DNA from 2 places in the Paenibacillus sp. FSL P4-0127 genome. Region 1 is predicted to be linked to the other one. Evidence: predicted binding sites of a transcription regulator. Region 1 holds the regulator's gene; the other holds the start of a gene.
What was found. Region 1 encodes Rex, which represses fermentation and respiration genes when NADH is low (regulators of the CRP and FNR family bind a similar motif). Its sites were predicted from a motif close to TTGTGAAATATTTCACAA; they were not measured.
Positions count from the first base shown of each region.

Region 2: a site for Rex is predicted at 1,725-1,742, ahead of NYE74_RS06125 (cytochrome ubiquinol oxidase subunit I). Genes of this name have one in related genera too.

Region 1 is NZ_JBBOWY010000001.1:3,644,805-3,654,045, reverse strand. Features, by position in the region: gene NYE74_RS16470 (AAA family ATPase) at 1-445, opposite strand, end outside; gene NYE74_RS16465 (hypothetical protein) at 438-971, opposite strand; gene NYE74_RS16460 (phosphotransferase) at 1,152-2,153, opposite strand; gene NYE74_RS16455 (cell wall elongation regulator TseB-like domain-containing protein) at 2,289-2,774, opposite strand; gene NYE74_RS16450 (amidohydrolase) at 3,164-4,462, opposite strand; gene NYE74_RS16445 (redox-sensing transcriptional repressor Rex) at 4,452-5,108, opposite strand; gene dinG (ATP-dependent DNA helicase DinG) at 5,121-8,003, opposite strand; gene NYE74_RS16435 (hypothetical protein) at 8,201-8,830, opposite strand; gene panD (aspartate 1-decarboxylase) at 8,980-9,241, opposite strand, start outside.
Region 2 is NZ_JBBOWY010000001.1:1,377,080-1,386,320, reverse strand. Features, by position in the region: gene cydB (cytochrome d ubiquinol oxidase subunit II) at 1-246, opposite strand, end outside; gene NYE74_RS06125 (cytochrome ubiquinol oxidase subunit I) at 233-1,639, opposite strand; gene NYE74_RS06120 (nitrous oxide-stimulated promoter family protein) at 1,838-2,212, opposite strand; gene NYE74_RS06115 (hypothetical protein) at 2,209-3,885, opposite strand; gene NYE74_RS06110 (ABC transporter ATP-binding protein) at 3,888-4,676, opposite strand; gene NYE74_RS06105 (IclR family transcriptional regulator) at 5,094-5,900, shown strand; gene NYE74_RS06100 (aldo/keto reductase) at 5,939-6,763, shown strand; gene NYE74_RS06095 (ABC transporter substrate-binding protein) at 6,811-8,172, opposite strand; gene NYE74_RS06090 (ABC transporter ATP-binding protein) at 8,201-9,241, opposite strand, start outside.

The sequences.
Region 1 (9,241 bases):
CTACGCCGACATACATCTCCACAAATTCCGAGCCCGAAGCCGCCACGAACACCGCGTTGGTGTACTGGGCGGCGGCTTTCGCCAGCAGCGTTTTACCGGTTCCGGGAGGTCCGGTCAGCAAAATCCCCTTGATCGGCCGGATCCCGAATTTGCTGATTTCCTCATGGCGCACCATAAAATCGAGCGCTTCGCGCAATTCCTGCTTGGCGCTCTCCTGGCCGCCGATTTCCTCAAACGTCAGCTTGTCCGGGCCTCTCTGCCGGCGCTTCCGCTCCTGGGCCGCCCCAATCGCTATTCCGCCTCCGCGCATCTTGATCGCCGCAAACAACACGCCGAACAAAACAAACAAAATCACGAGCGGTACGACGTTGTAGCCAACGATCGCCAGGAACAATAGCAGCACCGGAATAAATCCTATGGCCGCCTCCACCATCCATTTACGCATTCGGCCATGCCCCCAATCGCTGTGGAGTCCGCGGCAAAATGATAAACTTGCTGGCTTGTCCGTCCGTCAGCGTAATGTAAACATTGTCCTCATCCATCTCCGCCTTGGCCGTCACTTTGGAATTCGCCTGCTCCATTTGCTCCAGCGCGGACGTAATTTCCGTATATTTCTTCGTCTCCATCGCCTGCGCCACGCTGAACAGCGCTTTCTGCCACAGCTCGTCCAGAATCGGCGAAGAATGGTCTTTCACGTCCAGCTTCAACGTCCGTCCGCCGATTTGCCGTTTTCCGTCCTGTTCGATTTTCCGCACCAGATCGCCGAGATCCGTCCCGGGTGCGAGGTCCAGCTTCACGGCAAGTTCGTTCGGCTTAATGTCCAACTGTACATCGTTTACGCCATCATAAGTTTTTACGATATTTTCCAGCGGACGCTCAATCGCCCACTGCCGATATATGAACCATCCGCCAAACAGCAATACGGCGGAAATGACAACACTCGACACAACTGGTCCAATACGCAGTTTCACGTGATGTCCCCCTTATCTATATTTCTGAAGTGGTTGCTTTTTCAAGAACCGTCGCTTAGTCGGATATATAATTTGATATATCATTTCTTATATCAAATCCACAAATAAGAGTATATCACATGATCTATCAAATATCGAAAAAAAGTATGGCTATATTTCAAATTTTAAATGGGTAGACTGCTACATATTCTCAAGCAGAAGCGGCAACTCGCCCAGATGGCCGGCGAGCCAAATCATTTCTTTGGCAAACCGGGCAGGCGGAGCGCTGTGCCGATCCATGTTTTCATGAATCCACCAAGCGCTTTCCATATACCAAAGCAGTTCCAACGAGCGGACCAATAATCCTTCCTGCAACGGGCATTCTTTGCCGTATCCTTCAAGAAACGCCGCGGCTAACGAAACGTCCAAAGTCTCCTGAAAGGCGCATGACATGACCGCCCGGGCGACGTCCAGCCAGGGATAGTCAAAATTGAGCCGGTCAAAATCCAAAATAGCCGATAAGCGATCATCGTCGAACAACAGGTTGTCCGCCCACAAATCGCGGTGCGCCCAGCCTTGCCGGATCCCCTCAAACCTTTGCGGATCCACCGATTCCGTGGCCAGCAGTTGTTTTTCGACAGGTTCGAGAATATCGGTTTTGCCTGACGATTCCGCTTCAGCCCGGACCGCTTTCCAATGAGCCAAACGTTCCTCACGGCTAGGCGGGATAAATTGCGGGGCCTGTCCCCTTCCAAGCGTCCCGTCGTTTAGCAGCAGGTGCATTTTCCCCGTCATTCTCCCCAAATCATGAATTTGGGAGGCGTTGGCTTCCCCGGGAGAGATCAATTTGCCTTTGCAATATTGCATGGCCACGAACTTCTCCCCACACTCGGACTCCAGCATGATTTGGTCTTGGTATGTAAAAAGCTGAGGACAGGCGATACCTTGGCGGAATAATCTGATTTGTTCGGAAAGCGCCGTCGAAAGCTGGCTTGGATTGTACAGCCGGTACCTCTCCTTATTGTATTGTTTTAGCACGTATTCTCCGGAATCCGTTTCAACTTTCCACTTTAAATTAAGCCAGCCGCGTTTGATTGGGGTTGCTTGCAGGATACGCAATCCAAAATAATCCTGGAACGATTTCATTACATCGTTATAAATCCTTTGCTCGCACGGCGGTTGATCGGAATTCACCAAGCGCATGCCCTCCTAATATGAAAATATTAAAATTCAATCGAACGTATGTTTTCATATTACAAAAAACGGCCTCCACGTCCAAGTTGCTGAACATAGAAACCGTATGCTTCAAATCTCCTATTCGGTTCACTTCATGGCGGATCAGCGGTTCGGAAGCGTAAATACATCGTTCAACGCCTCACCGGTGCCGAAATCGTAAAAACGGTAGTAGTGGTGATCCTTTTGTTTATAAAACAGCTGCCATACCAGCCGTTCATTGTAGATGCCGGGCACCAGCCTGACGATAGTAATCCCGGGCAGGCTTTCGTTAATGATCGTCCGCACCCGGGTCTCCGACACACCTTCCGAGAGCAGCCGCACCACGGGTTCATGACCTTCCCGGAGCCATACCATCATCTCCCGGCCTGACCCGTCTTTGCCCTGGACCACCCAGCACACATCGTCCCACACCGATTTCCACACTTTATCGCCCTGGACCAGGTCCGTCTCCTGTTTCGCCTGCTCAATCACTGCATTTTCGCTTGCCCAGGTATCCTGAAGAACGTAGATATAAAAACGGTGAAGGGCAAAAAGCACGATCACTAAAATCAGCAGCGAAAGCAGGAGCCACTTGGTTCTCTTTCTCAACCTTCTCTTCCTTTCCCCTGTAGCCAGTCGTCTAAACCCACATTCGCGCACATTCGCACAGTCGCAGAAAAATAACGTTAATTCCGGTCGTTATTCCGCCGTTTTTCCTCCGCATCGTTAAAATAACGGCTATGTTAGTTCTTATTTTCCCCGAGGACGGCGATATCGTCAATATCACGGCCTATGCCGGGAAATAGCGACAAAAAAGTCCCTTATTGCAGCGGAAACCTCTTCAAATCCGAAAATAACGCCCTTTTTTACCGCTAAATCGCCGTAATTACAGGCACAGCCACAGGTGCAGCCACGAACATGACACGTCCACGTCCACGGCCGCAGCTGCACGCGCCATTCAAAAAGCAGCAAGCAACCAGTGCCAAGCCTCCAAGCGCCTACCGGGCCAGCAGCCCTTCGAAGGCCTCTTGCGCCTCGCGCCGGATACGCTCCTCGTCGAGGGTGAGGCAAGCCCCGTGTTTGACCAACTGCTCGCCGTTAACCCACACATGCTCTACATCTTTGGAGCCGGCCGAATAGACGACATGGGAAACGTAATCCGTCTTCGGCAGGAAATGGGCCTGTTCCGTATTCAGCGCGATAAAATCCGCCTTCATGCCGGCCGCGAGTTTCCCCGTATTCGCCAAGAACACCGACTTCGCCCCGTATTCCGTGCCCATTTTGAGGGCTTCCAGCGCCGGAACGGCGGTAGGATCGCCGGAAACGCCTTTGTGGATCAACGCGGCGAGGCGGACCTCCTCGAGCATATCGAGGTTGTTGTTGCTGGCGGCGCCGTCCGTTCCAAGCGAAACGACCACGCCTTTGCCAAGCAGTGCCGGCACCCGCGCCACGCCGCTGGCCAGCTTCAGGTTGCTGCCGGGATTGTGCGACACCGCCACGTTATGGGCCGCCAAAATATCGATCTCCTCATCGGTCAAATGCACGGCGTGAGCAAGCAGCGACGGACGGGAGAACATCCCGAGGTTCAGCAAATGCTGAACGGGTCTGACCCCGTAATCGTTCACGTTTTGCTCCACTTCCGCCCGCGTCTCCGACATATGCGTATGCATCGGCAGATCCAGATCATTAGCCGCTTGCACGAATTTCTCGAAAAATTCCGGCGGACAGGTGTACGGCCCGTGCGGCGAAATCATCGCCGTGATTCGGCCGTCCGCCTGACCGTGCCAATTTTTCGCAAACGCGATCGCTTCGTTCAGCTTCTGCTGCTGCACGTCCGGCGGGCACAACCCGATGACGCCGCGCATCAGCACGGCGCGGATGCCCGACTGCTGAACCACTTTGGCCACTTCATCCATATGGTCGTACATGTCCAGGAACGTGGTCGTTCCGCCTTTCAGCATCTCCAGCACGGACAACGCCGTCCCAGCGTACACATCGCCGGCGGTGAACTTGGCTTCCATCGGCCACATTTTTTCCTGAAGCCAGGTCTGCAGCACCATGTCGTCGCCGTATCCGCGCAGCAGCGACATCGCCGCGTGGCCGTGCGTGTTGATCAGCCCCGGCATGAACAGCAGCCCTTTTCCGTCGAAGGTTTCCGCGTCTTCCGCCCCTTCAGGAAGCTGCTCGCCGATATAGGAAATCGTATCGCCCTCAACGAGCATATAGCCCTGTACAATGGAACGATCTTGTTCGAACACGACAAAGGTTCCGTTCTTGATTAACCATTTACGACTCATGGGCAGGTTGTTCCTTTCCGTTTCCATCATTCAAATAATAAGCCAGACTGAGCAAATCGGTCGTGAAATCGGCGGCATGGATGCGGACTTCCGGCGGCACCTTCAAAATCGTCGGAGCGAAGTTCAGAATGGCCCCGATTCCCGCCGCCACCAATTGATCCGCCACGCGCTGCGCTTCGTAATCCGGGACGGTAATGATCCCGATCCGGACATTTTTCTCCCGCACCGTTTCCGTCAGCTCTTCGATCGGCTGGATCGTGATGTTGTTGATTTGCGTGCCGATCTTGGCCGGAGAGGCGTCAAACACCGCCACGATTTTCATGTTGTCTTTCAAATAAGCGTTGTAATTCGAAAGCGCCTGCCCCAAATTACCGGCGCCGACCAGCGCAACGTTGATCTGCTGGTCCAGGTTGAGGATTTGCTGGATTTTCTCGATCAAATACGCGACATCGTAGCCGATGCCCTTTCGCCCGAAATCGCCGAAGTAGGCCAGATCCTTGCGGATCTGGGCCGGGTTGAGGTCCAGCTTCTGGCCGAGCTCCTGCGAGGACACCGTAGGCACTTCGCGCCGGCTCAGCTCGTTGAGGAACCGCAAATACACCGGCAGCCGGCGGACGACGGCATCGGAAATTTTTTCGGATTTCATACGTTTATCCCCCTATTCTGACGCGGACTTAGAGACGTTTTCGTCTCCCGGATTTAACCATTCCGATATGCGCGGAACCATCTGAGTGAGCGGCATATGCTCCATCTTCGGCCCGGGCAGTGAATATAAAAAGTATTTCCCGTAGTAAGACTCCAAGATGCGGGTATCGTAAACAACCACGATCCCCCGGTCCAGCGAGGAGCGGACGAGCCTGCCGAATCCCTGCTTGAAGCGGATGACCGCCTGGGGCACGGACAGTTTCATGAAAGGATTTTTCTTCTCCTTCTGCAGCCGTTCGCTTTTCGCTTCCACCAGCGGATGGTTGGGGGGCTGGAAGGGCAGGCGGACGATCGCCAGGCTCGTCAACGCTTCGCCCGGAATGTCCACGCCTTCCCAGAAGCTGCTCGTCCCCAGCAGCACGGACGCCGCCTGGCCCTGAAAGCGCCGGGTCAGCTTGCTGCGGCTGCCGCTGTCCATCCCCTGGCCGATGACCGTGATTCCTTGCGCCGACAATAGCTCCTTCAACGGCTCGTAAACCTGCCGCAGCATCCGGTAGGATGTGAACAGCACCAGCATGCGGCCTTGCGTCGCAACCGCGGTATCGGCGAGCGAACGCACCAGCGTGCTGACGAAATGGTCGTCGCCCACGCTCCCCTTTACGCTCGGAAAATCGCGCGGGATGACGAGCAGCGCCTGGCTGCGGTAATCAAACGGCGACGGCAGCATCGCCGTGTTCAGCCGTCCTTCCCCGGCCGCTTCCGTCAGTCCCAGCTGTTCGATCATATACTGGAACGACTTGTCGACCGACAGCGTCGCCGAGGTCATCACCACGCTTTTTTTTCTGTCGAAAAAGTATTCCTTCAATTGCGCGCTAACGTCGATCGGAACGGCATACATCTGCAGGGAGCGGCTGCGGAAATTCCCGTTCGCTTCCATCCAGTACACCGTCTCCTCGTTCTCCAGCTTCATGAAGAAACGCAGGGCCTCCCGCTCGTTGGCCAAATCCTTGAATAACCCGTTGATGTCGGTCAGGAGGCTTTCGGAACCGTAATCCTCCTGCTCTTCCCGGATTTGCGCCAGCATCCGGTCGCCTTTGCGGAGCACGTCCCCTAGCGAGACATAGATCTGGTTCTCCAGCGCCAGCAGCTTATCCCATTCTTTCGGTTTCTTTAGCGGAAGCAGGCGGTAAACGAATTGGCCCGGATCGCCGGGCGCGGCGTCGCTCCGTTCCGGCATCAGGGCAAACAGCAGCTCGCTGAGCTTGTCCCAGCTTTCCTTCACATCGATCAGCGTCGGGTACATTTCGTCGATGACCTGGCACCATTCGCCCGTTTTTTCGCCCCCTGCCGCCTGCAAAGCGATGCGGAGATTTGGCAGCTGGCCGGTCTTGCTGTCTTTAAACAGCCGGGTGAGCGTATGAATGACAGTAAAATACTTCATATGAATGCCCAGGTGTTTCCCCGCCACATCCTCCAAATGATGGGCCTCGTCGATGACCAGACGCTCGTATCCCGGCAGCAGCTGATGCCCGGCCTGGATATCGGTAAACAGCTTGGAGTGGTTCGTAATGACCACATCGGCGACCCCGGCTTCATGTTTGGCCCGATGGTAGAAGCATTTGCGGAACCATGGACAGGACCGCCCGAGACAGGAGTCCGACTCGCTGGCCACCGTTTCCCAGAAATCGCCGCCGCGATTGCCCAAATTGAGCTCTTCATCGTCGCCGTTGACCGTTTGCGTCAGCCACACTACCATTTGCGCCGCCGTCATCACCTCTTCTTTCGGCGTGGCAAAGTCTCTTCTATTTATTTTATGTTCAAATTTGCGCAAGCACAAATAATGCTGCCTGCCTTTAAATACGGCAGCCAGGAAAGGAAACGGCACCACCTCGGCGAGCAGCGGAACGTCTCTTTCCCGAAGCTGCTCCTGCAGGTTGATGGTATGCGTGCTGACCATTACTTTTTCTTCCCGTTTGACGCTATGGTAGATCGCGGGCAGCAAGTAACCAAGCGATTTCCCCGTTCCGGTCCCCGCTTCGATCAGCAGATGCTTGTCATCGTTAAAAGCCCGGCTCACTTCCTCCAGCATCTTGTTCTGAGCATCGCGCTCCTCGTATTGGGGCAGCCTTTCGCGCAGCCGCTCCCTCACCTGCTCCATGAACTGCTCAAAGGACACACCCTCCAGCGGATTGTCCGCCATAGCGCCCCGCGGAGATTCGATATCCATCCAATCCTCGGCCTGCAGCGCGAACTGGCGATAAAAGATGTAACCGTCATCGCTTTGCTCCGTTTCGCGTTCCTTCTCCTGGACCATGGCATCGAAAAACCAGCCGAGGTCGCTGTCCTCGCCCGCAAACAAATCCGCCAGGCGCTGCAGGGTCAACAGCGGCAGCCGCTCGCATTCCTCCAGGCATTTCAGAAAAATCAGCGCCGTCGCCAAGGCGTCGCTGTCCGCCTGGTGCGGACGCTCGTGCTGCACCTCGAATTCGGCGGCCACAAGCCCCAGCTGATAGGAGGTCAGCGAAGGAAAGAGGATTTTCAGGAAGTCCATCGTATCCAGAATCCGCCCCGTAAACGGCAGATAACCCGTTTTGTCCAAAGCGCTTTGCAGATAGTTGAAGTCGAAAGCGACATTGTGCCCGACCAGCACTACATCGTTCAGCAGCGGAACCATCTCCATCATCACTTCGTCGAGGTCCGGCGCATCCTTGACATCGTCTTCGGTGATGCCGGTCAACCCCGTGATGAACGGCGGAATCGGTATTCCCGGTTTGACGAAGGAGTTGTATACCTGCGAAATCGACTTATCCGGTTCTATAATGGCAAGTCCCACTTGAATAATTTCATCGGAGGACTGGTTGCCCGTCGTTTCAAAATCGAGCACGGCATATTTCATTGCTTTTTAAGTCCCTTTCGTTCCAGTCTCTAATACAGCATAACAGAAGAAGAGCGATTTGAAAATTCATGCCGGGCGTTATGTGTAATTAAAATCACAAAATAAAAGAGCGATGCGCCCGCGCTCATGGGCGGACTTACGCATCGCTCAACCGGTTCTGCCATAAAAAGTTCGATCATGCCAACGATTAAGACGGTTTACAGCAAAGAGGCCAATTCATTGCCATAATACAATTTGCCCGTGCTGCTCAAACATGCCTCAAGATTCGCCAAAGGCTCGGCGAGGGACGGATCGCTGTGATGAGCCAGGGTAAAGTATTCCTTGGCTTTGGCCAAAATGCCTTTTTGCGCCTCGATGCAGCCGAGCGCATTATAAATGATGGAGCGAAGCCTTTTGTTTCCGGCTTTCTCCAGAACGAGCCAAAACTGCCGCGCGGCTTCCTCGCTTCGCTCCAGATGCAGATGGCACATGGCCAGGTAGGTACGGCCAAGCGCGCTGCCGGGATACTGCTTCAGCACCTGCTCAAACTGCTCCAGCGCTTGGGGAAACATCATCAATTTATAATAACCTTGTCCTTTGATAAACGGACCCGTTTCGATCTCGGGGAGCGACAGGACCTCCTCGGCTTCAAGGCTGCCCCATTTTTGGCGCAGCGCGGCCATCTTCTCTTCGAAACAAAGCCACTCTTCAATGATCCCGTCGCTCATGTGCTTGAGCAGTCGCCATGCTTGCGCGAGCTCCTGCTTTTGGGCGCCCGCGGCCAGCGGATATTTACGCGAAATATCATCCAACATCTCATTCATTTCCGCAAAAACATGCTGAAACATCATTCGCACCCCACCCTTAACGAAAATGAAATCAGTCCGAGCCTTAAGATCATTTTTTGTTTCGGGCGGGCTTTTCATTCCCGCAAGCGTCAATTGCATATATTTGCTTCCGATTGGCGGCGAAATTCAGGCGCGCGGTACGGGTTTATTTAACGAATGGCCGCGTGCAGCTCCTGATGGGCTTTTTCCACGGGCCGGTTGCTTTCGTCCACGAAAACGACGGTCGGCTGGTGGCTGCGCACTTCCTCGGGAGACATCGCCGCGTAGGAAATGATAATGACGTTGTCGCCGGGCTGCACGAGCCGCGCGGCCGCGCCGTTCAGGCAGATGACGCCGCTGCCGCGCGGTCCCGGAATCACGTACGTTTCCAGGCGCGCGCCGTTGTTGTTGTTGACGATCTGCACTTTTTCG
Region 2 (9,241 bases), 2.3 Mb from region 1:
TCCGCTGAACATCGTGGCGTACCAGTTCGGAAACGCGGCGAACATGGCCCCGCCCGCCGTCAGCAGCCATACCTCGTTGGCATCCCAGAACGGTCCGATCGAGTTGATCAGCACGCGACGCTCCATATCATTTTTTGCCAAAAACCGGGTGCTCATTCCGATGCCGAAATCAAAACCTTCCAAAAAAAAGAAACCGATGAACAATACCGCGACAAGGATAAACCACAGCTCATTAAGAGACAGCATGATAACCCTCCTTACCAAATGGATCCGTCGAATGGTCGGCACCGGCGCCGTCCTCATTCGGCCCTTTCTTGATAACTTTAACGAACAGGTAGGCCATCACCGCTCCAAGCACCGCGTAAATCAGCGTGAACGCGATCAGGGAGAACAAAATTTGCCCGCCGGTGACGCTCGGCGATACGCTGTCCTTCGTCTGCATCAGGCCGAATACCGTCCACGGCTGACGGCCGATTTCCGTCATGATCCAGCCGGACGTATTGGCGATAAACGGCAGCGAGATCGACCACAGCATCGCGCGGTAGAACCATTTGTTCGGACGGTCCAGCTTTTTGCGCCAAGCGAGATACGTCCCGTAAAGTCCAAGCAGGATCATCAGACAGCCGGCGGCGATCATGATCCGGAAGCTCCAGAAGGTCGTCCGCACCGGCGGAATATAATCTCCAGGCCCATATGATTGTTCATATTCGGCCTGAAGCTCGTGCATTCCTTTTACTTCGCCGGAAAATTTACTGTAAGACAGGAAGCTGAGCAGGTAAGGGATTTTGATTTCAAAGTCGTTTTTCCCGTTGCCCGAATCGATGTGCGCGTACAGCGTCCAAGGCGCCGGGTCGCCGGATTTGCCCCACAGGCCTTCGGACGCGGCCATTTTCATCGGCTGCGTTTTGACCAGATACTGCGCTTGTTGATGGCCGAACAGCGCCGTGGCGAACGAAGCGATTAAAGCAACGATGATGCCGATCGTAAACGATTTTTTGAAAAAGGACGTATCCTGGCGTTTCAGCAGCTTATACGCGCTGACCCCGGCGATCATAAACGCTCCTGTGGCAAACGCGCCAAGCACGGTATGCGGGAATTCCACCCACAGCTGGCCGTTGCCGATCAGCGCAAAGAAGTCGTTCATTTCCGCACGGCCGTTATTGATTTCAAACCCGACCGGGCGCTGCATGAACGAGTTGGCCGCCAAAATCCAGAACGCCGATACCGTCGTCCCCAGAGCCACCAGCCAAATACACAGCAGATGCACCTTCTTGGACAGGCGATCCCAGCCGAAGATCCACAGTCCGATAAAGGTCGATTCCATAAAGAAGGCGAACAGCGCTTCCACCGCGAGCGGCGCGCCAAACACATCCCCTACGAACCGCGAGTAATCGGACCAGTTCATTCCGAACTGGAATTCCTGAAGAATCCCCGTTACGACCCCGACCGCAAAGTTGATCAGGAACAGTTTTCCCCAGAATTTGGCCATCCGTTTGTACTCTTCTTTTCCCTTGACGACGTACATCGTCTCCATGATCGCGATCAGGACGACTAGGCCGATGGACAGAGGCACAAAGAAGAAATGGAAAATCGTCGTGACCGCAAACTGAAGCCGTGCAAGCAGAATCGGATCCAACATTTCATTCCCCTACTTTCGAATAATTATTATCTAATGTGAATTCTAGCACTCATTGATGAAAACGAACGCCGAAAAAATAATAATTTTGTGACAGAAATCACATGATGTATGTCACAAAGGCGAAAGTGGAGCCGAAAACCCGCGCCATTACTGGACTTTTTAAATGCCACAAAAAGTTTGACATTATTGTGAATGAGATCACTTCCTATCGTCCAGCAGATGCCGGACCGTCAATATCGGATGCCGCAACAGCATTTTCGGTCCGGCGTAAACCATGATTTTGCGGATTTTGTCCCGCTGTTTGGGCGCATAGCAGTGGACCGGACACGCCCGGCAGGTCGTTTTGTCTTCGCCGAACCGGCAGCGGGCGAGCCGCTCCAACGCGTATCGGTGCAGCTCCGCGCATTCCGGGCACAGGCCGGGTTCGCTTCCGGCGGCGGCTTCGTCCCGGCCGGTCCGTTCCCGGCGGCTATGCCGGCGCCGGCAATAAAGGGAAATCATCAGGGCCACTGTCGCCTTCTCGCGGCGGATCCGCGGCCCTTCTTTTTCCGATTGCATCCTTCCAACCTTCAATACTCCGCCCTCCCTTTTGCGAGCGTTCCGGGAGCAAACACTTTTCGCCACCCCAGCCAAATCGCGATGATCAGCAATAACGCATAGACGATAACGCCAAACGGAACCGTGGTCGCCGCCCAATGCAGTAGTCCCATGCCGCCAAGCAGGAACATAAGCGGCAGTAACTTCAATCCTTCGCTTTGCTGCGTGGCCTCAAACGGTTCCGAGAAGGGAAGCCCTTTGCGCAAATAGGCGAAGCACAGAATGGCGAACAATTGCAGCGCCAGGCCGGTGACGACCAGGTCGGGAATGATATGCGCCCCGAACAACAGGACGAAAATCAGGCTTTCCAGCACGAACAAAGGCAGCAGCAGCCGAACCAGACAAGCGAGCAGCGCCCCCTTGTATACCGGCCCCTCCTCCCGGATCGGCAGCACCCGGTAAATCCAGGCGGCCTTGTGTTTGCCGGAATAGCGCAGCATCATAATGACGGTAGGCAGCATCAAGCCGCAGAAATAAATAAACAAATATTTGCGGGTTCCGGCCAGCCCCTGAAGTCCGTTTCCGAAGCCGTCGGTAAACAGAAAAATAAACGGGAATATAATCGAAAACCCCAGCGTCGGGTACACTTTTAGCTTAAACTCCCGCTCATTCCCCAGCATCGACCAGGCGAACCGGAAAAATACTCTCTCCTGCGGGTCCCGGCACAGCCACTCGGCCAGCCGCTTCAATGCGGTTCCGGTCCGCTGTCCGCGCCGCCGTCCCGGCTCCGCCAGCTTCTGCAAATTCCTTTCCAGGGCAGGCGCCAACTTCAGATACAGAGCGAAAGCGGCCAGCGGCACGAGCAGAGACAACAGGGCGAGGGCCGTGTACGGCCTTCCGTTCCCCGGATGCAGCACCGTCTCGAACGCCGCTCCGAACCAAATCGGCGGGATGAAATACTGCCACCATCTTGGCTGGAACACGACGTTTAAGTCGGCAAAATCGAAAAGCCGGACCACCAGCTGATACCCGACCGTGATGCCGATCGTTAACCCGATCTGCACATAGTTGATGATGTCCTTCAGCTTTTCGCCGTCAAAGAAGCGCAGCACTCCCAAATACAGCAAGGCGGTAATAACCACGATGAGCAGATCCATCAGCACCAGCCCCAACAGCAGCAACACCGTAAACCCGGCCCCGTGCTTAAGCAGCCCGACAGCCAGCGGCACCGCCGCAATCGCGCCGGTCAGAAAAAACAGGTAGAAGAAAATGTGCAGCGCCTTGGCCATGGCGATCGTCCGGCGGTTCACCGGCCTGACCGCCAGGATGCTCCGGTCCCGGATATCCAGCAGCACCGCGGAAAAATCGGAGATCATCGAGGTCATGACTATAAACATCATAATGCCAAACAACATGCTTACCTGAAACAGGTAGTTGTCCCCGGCCGCCACAATGATGCCACCCAGCGCGCCAAAAATAAAGTAAAGCCACAAGGAACCAAAAAACTGGTTTCTCTCCTTTTCCTTCCCGAAGCGGTCTTTCCCCCGATCCGCCTCCTTTCGGGATTTTCCGACAATGGTGGGCACCCGCCGGGCATCCATCGTCAGCTTCACCTGCAGGATGCGGCGCATAACGGGATAGTCTACCCCCATTTGCTCGAACAGCCCGCGGAACCGGTCCAGCACCTTCAGCGACTTCATCTCGTTCATAACTACACCTCTTGCACAATCGCCACAAACTGTTCGGCGATGCTTTGATGCTCGTTAAATCCGGTCAACTGGTTAAACACCTGTTCCAGGGAGCCCTCTTTAAATTGGCCTTTAAGCTGCTCGAAGCTGCCGTCGGCGACCACGATTCCCCGGTCCAGAAGGATGATCCGATCGCTGATTTTTTCCACCACGTCCATAATGTGCGAAGAATAAAAAATCGTTTTCCCCTGCGCGGCCAGCAAAGCGAGAATTTCCTTCACCACCATGACGCTGTTGGCGTCAAGCCCGCTGAGCGGCTCGTCCAGGAACAAAATGTCCGGGTTATGCAGCAGGCTGGAAATAAGCAGCACCTTCTGCTTCATCCCTTTGGAAAACGTGGCGATACGGACGTCGTAAACATCCTTAAGACCGAAACGTTCCGCAAGCCGGCGCGCTTTGCTCTCCGCATCATCCGCAGGCAAGCCGTAAAGCTCGCCGATAAACGTCAAATATTCCCGCGCCGTCAGCGTATCGTAAATTTCCGCCACTTCCGGCACATAACCGATGCGTTTTTTGTACTCCACGCTTTCATCCTGCGGGCTGGCGCCCAAAATCCGGACCTCGCCGGAATACCCTTCGATCAGTCCCAGCATGATTTTGACCGTCGTGCTTTTGCCCGCCCCGTTTGGACCGATGTAGCCGATGATTTGCCCCGGATACACGTCCAAATCAATTCCGTTTAATACAAATTTGTCTCCAAATCTCATACGCAAATCCCGCAGCGTGATGACAGGTTCATTGTTGCCGACCATTTTCTCCATCCCTTCTCAAGGTTAATCCGTCTAGAGTCTTACAGTCTTACAGTCTTAGAGTCTTAGAGTCCTACCTTCTTTCCTTCCACGTTTTGTACAATCCCACTAAACAAGCCACTGCTCCAAGCAAGCTAAGGAATTTATCATAGCCCTCATCGTTCCATGTTTTTAATGTAGCAGTTATTGTCACTAGAAGCAGTATCAGATAAAAAAGATATCTCCACTTATAATCATACCTCATCTTGAACCACCTCACGGCCCACCAAAATAGTGAATTTTATTGCAAACTTAATAATATTATAGTTTTACACAAAATCCATATATTGAAATAAATTTATACTTTTTTCAAAATAAAATTCTCCGTTATGGATAATGAAAACAAATAAATTATCCTTATTTGCAAATTAAATTTTAATCGTGATATACTTTTACTGGAAATTAATCGCATCCGGGCTCCGAAGGAGGTGGTTATGCATTAACCGGAATGAAGTCCAAACGCTCAAAAAAGGACTGGATATCTTCCATTTGCTGATCGATTCGCCCGGCCTCACGGCCCAGGAAATCATCGAAAAGCTGCAGCTTAACCAAAGCACCGCCTACCGCTTGATCAGCACCTTGGAACAAAACCGCTTCATCGCCAAAAACAGCGGCAGCCGGTACGCCGTGTCGGATGTCTTCATCTCCAGGCTGTTTGCAAACTACCCGCAGAAACAAGACTATTTCAGGTGGCGCTCCGTTTCTCATCTCGATCAATTGAGCCGGGAAACCGGGGAGACCGCCTACATCGGGATGCTGCAGGGAACGGAAATGATGATCACGCAAGCCGTGCCCGGCAAATATGCTACACGTACCCATCATGAAGCCGGAGACCGCCTGCCGCTGCATGCCGATGCCATCGGCAAATGCCTGCTGGCCTTTCAGGAGCGGGAGGAACAAAGCCGGATCATCGAGCAGTTGTCTTTGGAAAAACTGACGGAGCATTCGATCACGTCCCGGGAATTGTTCCGGGAGGAGCTGGAGCGAATTCGGCAAAACGGTTATTCGTTGGACAACGAAGAGGGGGAAATCGGCGTACGCTGCATCGGCGCCCCGATCCGCAAAGGAGATCAGGTTATCGCGGCGATCGCGTTATCCGGTCCATCCAACCGGCTGTGCAGGGACAAGGATCCCGTGCATATCCGCATGGTTAAGGATTGCGCCAGAGCGATATCGGAAACACTTTAACAGCAAAGCTATCAAATGGAGAAAGGAAGGATTTACATATGGATTTTGTCACATTAAACAATGGAGTAAAGATGCCGCAGCTCGGGTTTGGCGTATGGCAGGTCAAAGACGAGGAAGCCACTGCGGCGGTAGCCAAAGCGCTGGAAGTCGGATACACTTCCATCGATACGGCGATGATTTACCGCAACGAGGTTGGGGTCGGCAAAGCGATCAAGCAGTCGTCCGTTCCCCGCGAAAATCTGTTTATTACAACCAAGGTGTGGAACGCCGACCAAGGCTACGACAATACGCTGCGCGCTTTTGACGAAAGCCTGGAGCGGCTTGGTCTCGATTACATCGACCTTTATCTGATCCACTGGCCGACGCCTAAATTCGATCAGTACGTGGACACCTATAAAGCGCTGGAAAAACTGTACCGCGACGGCCGCGCCAAAGCGATCGGCGTCTGCAACTTCGAAATCGAGCATCTCGAGCGCCTGCTGAACGAAACGGAAATCAAACCGGTGCTCAACCAGGTGGAGTGCCACCCGCATTTGTCCCAAAATGAGCTGAAGGCGTTTTGCGCGAAGCACGATATTTTCATCGAAGCGTGGAGCCCGTTGGAGCAAGGCGGCGACGTGCTGAAGGACCCGGTTGTCAAGGAAATTGCCGAGGCCCACGGCAAAACAGCGGCCCAAGTCGTGCTGCGCTGGCATCTGCAAAACAACACCATCGTCATCCCCAAATCGGTCACCCCTTCGCGGATTGAGGAGAACTTCAACGTGTTCGATTTCCAGCTGGCGGACAGCGACATGGAGCGGATCAACAAGCTCAACATCAACCGCCGCAAAGGCTCGAATCCGAACGAAATGCACGTGCGTTAAGCATTTAAGAAGAGTTGTCCCATACGAGACAACTCTTCTTTTATTCCTCACTGAGCGTTGCTCATGTTTTTATCAAGCAAAAGTTCTTGGCCCTTTTGTTCTATAGAGGAAAGTGCTTCATCAAGCGTAATACTTCCTTCATACGCTTTTTCAATTTCAGTATCTGCATAAGCATTTAATAACTCATTAAAACGATGTGAGAGCCTTAAATTACTTTGCGGCTGGTACGGATTCATTTTAGGTTTATAAAAAGCATCCAGGTTATGACTGTCACCGGTCATTGCACTTCTTCTTAAAGGCAAGCTGTCCCGGAGCGTTGATTTTAACGTCACCCTGGTAAATTCCTCACTGTTAATATACTTCACCACTTCCCATGCCGCAGATAAATTCGCTGACTGCGAGTTAATAGAAAGCATGTATTGAATCCATATGGAGTCTTCACTAAACAGTTGGTCGTCGTTAGAGGGCAGGCTAACCACGTCCCAGTTTGGCACTTCTTCCGGCTTTAATTCTTCGGCCAGCCTCAAATCATTCATAAAGTAATGCCCTTCTATGGCCATAGCTACTTGATTGGTAATAAAAGGATTCAGCAATAACCTTTCCTGATATGTCATACCTGGCTTAAGCTTGTCTTGATCGGAATTTTGGTAAATAGCATCTTCTTTATAAGTGTCAAAAACGGATTGAAAAATATTTTTCCAACTAGGTGTGTTTAATGTCATCCTTTTATGCTCTAAATCGATATATTTCAGGTCATTGTTTGCCCCAATTTTTAGAGCCAATTGAAAAAGAGACGAATTGGCCGAGTTGAACCGTATTCCATAGGATGATGTACTACTAGGGGAAAATCTCCGGGCAAGCTGCATTAACTCCTCCCATGTCATTGCATCTGTAGGATACGGAACTTGGAACTTATCGAATAAATCTTTATTGTAATAGACTCCCGTGCCATAAAAGTTTGGGGTTAGCGCAAAAAGCTGTCCTGAACCGATAGAACGTATGTAATCGACGATAGCAGGATGCAATTTTTCAATATCGAAGCGATCCTGATTAATGAGTGAGTCCAAATTATATAATTGCCCTAAATTTCCGTATCTCTCTACTTGCTCCGGAAATAAAAATAGCACATCCGGTTGCTGCTCTTTGATTACTTGATCATAAGCAAGCTGAATTTCTTCACCGTCAGCCGAAGGAGCAACGTAAGGGAACGGAATTACAACAAATTCTATATTGGGGTATTTTGCGCTCAATAAGGACCCATAGTTCGTGAAAAAGGCCTCCTCGCTTTCATACAATACCTTAACAACTTCTTTGGTTTCGTTCTTTTGGGATTTAAACAAGTTAATATCAGTACAACCGACACAGAGTATCATGGTTAAAAAAGTGCAGAGTAATACTTTTATATTCATTAGCTCACCGCTTTCTATGGTATTTTACCTATGAAAGTACCGTTCCCTTCTGATAACTGTTAGCTTGTAACAAAAACATTTTGGCATAATATCCATTTTGAGCAAGAAGCTCTTCGTGTTTCCCTTGCTCAACAATTTTCCCTTCTCTCATCACTAAAATTAAATCTGCATTCACACAGCTACTTAAACGATGTGATATTAATATAGTAGTTTTCCCTTTTGACAAGTTTGCAAAATTTTCATAAAGAGAGGCTTCAGCAAATGGGTCCAATGATGCTGCTGGTTCATCTAGTATGATAACTTCGGAGTCTCGAATAAAAGCACGACTTATTGCAATCCTATGCCACTGACCGCCTGAAATTTCAGTTCCCCCATTAAAACTTCTTCCTAATTGAGTATTAAAACCGAAGGGGAGTTGATTAATAAATGTATATGCCCCGCCTTTTTTAGATGCTTCAAGTATTTTATCTTGGTCATGAATATATTTTATATTTCCAAAGGAAATATTTTCACTTACCGTCAACTCATATTTGCCAAAGTCCTGAAACAATGCGCTTACATGATTAAACACTCTATTTATCGGTAATTGCTTCAATTCTTTATTTCCATAGTAAATACTACCATCATATGTGCGATATAGCCCTAACAGACATTTGACAAGTGTGCTTTTTCCGGCCCCATTATCTCCAACAATTGCTACTCTTTCCCCTGGTTTAATGCTAAATGAGAGATGATCAAGTACTACCCGATTATTATCATACGAAAATTGAAGATCTTTTACAACAATACCATTCCCTATGAAATCTTTATCCTCATTAGAAAATGATTTATCAATATTGTTGTACTCTGTTGTTAACTCATCAGACATTTCAAGAAATTGAATTAATTCCTGTATTGCTAATGCGTTGGCATACAATGAAGAAACAGAATATGAAAGAGAAACTAATATACCTTGAACAGATACAAATGCTTGTGTTATAGCAGTATAATCCCCTATTGTTAACTTATTTTTTATTCCAACCCATATAATAAAACCTAAATTTACTGCAATTAGCAGTGTAGTAAATAT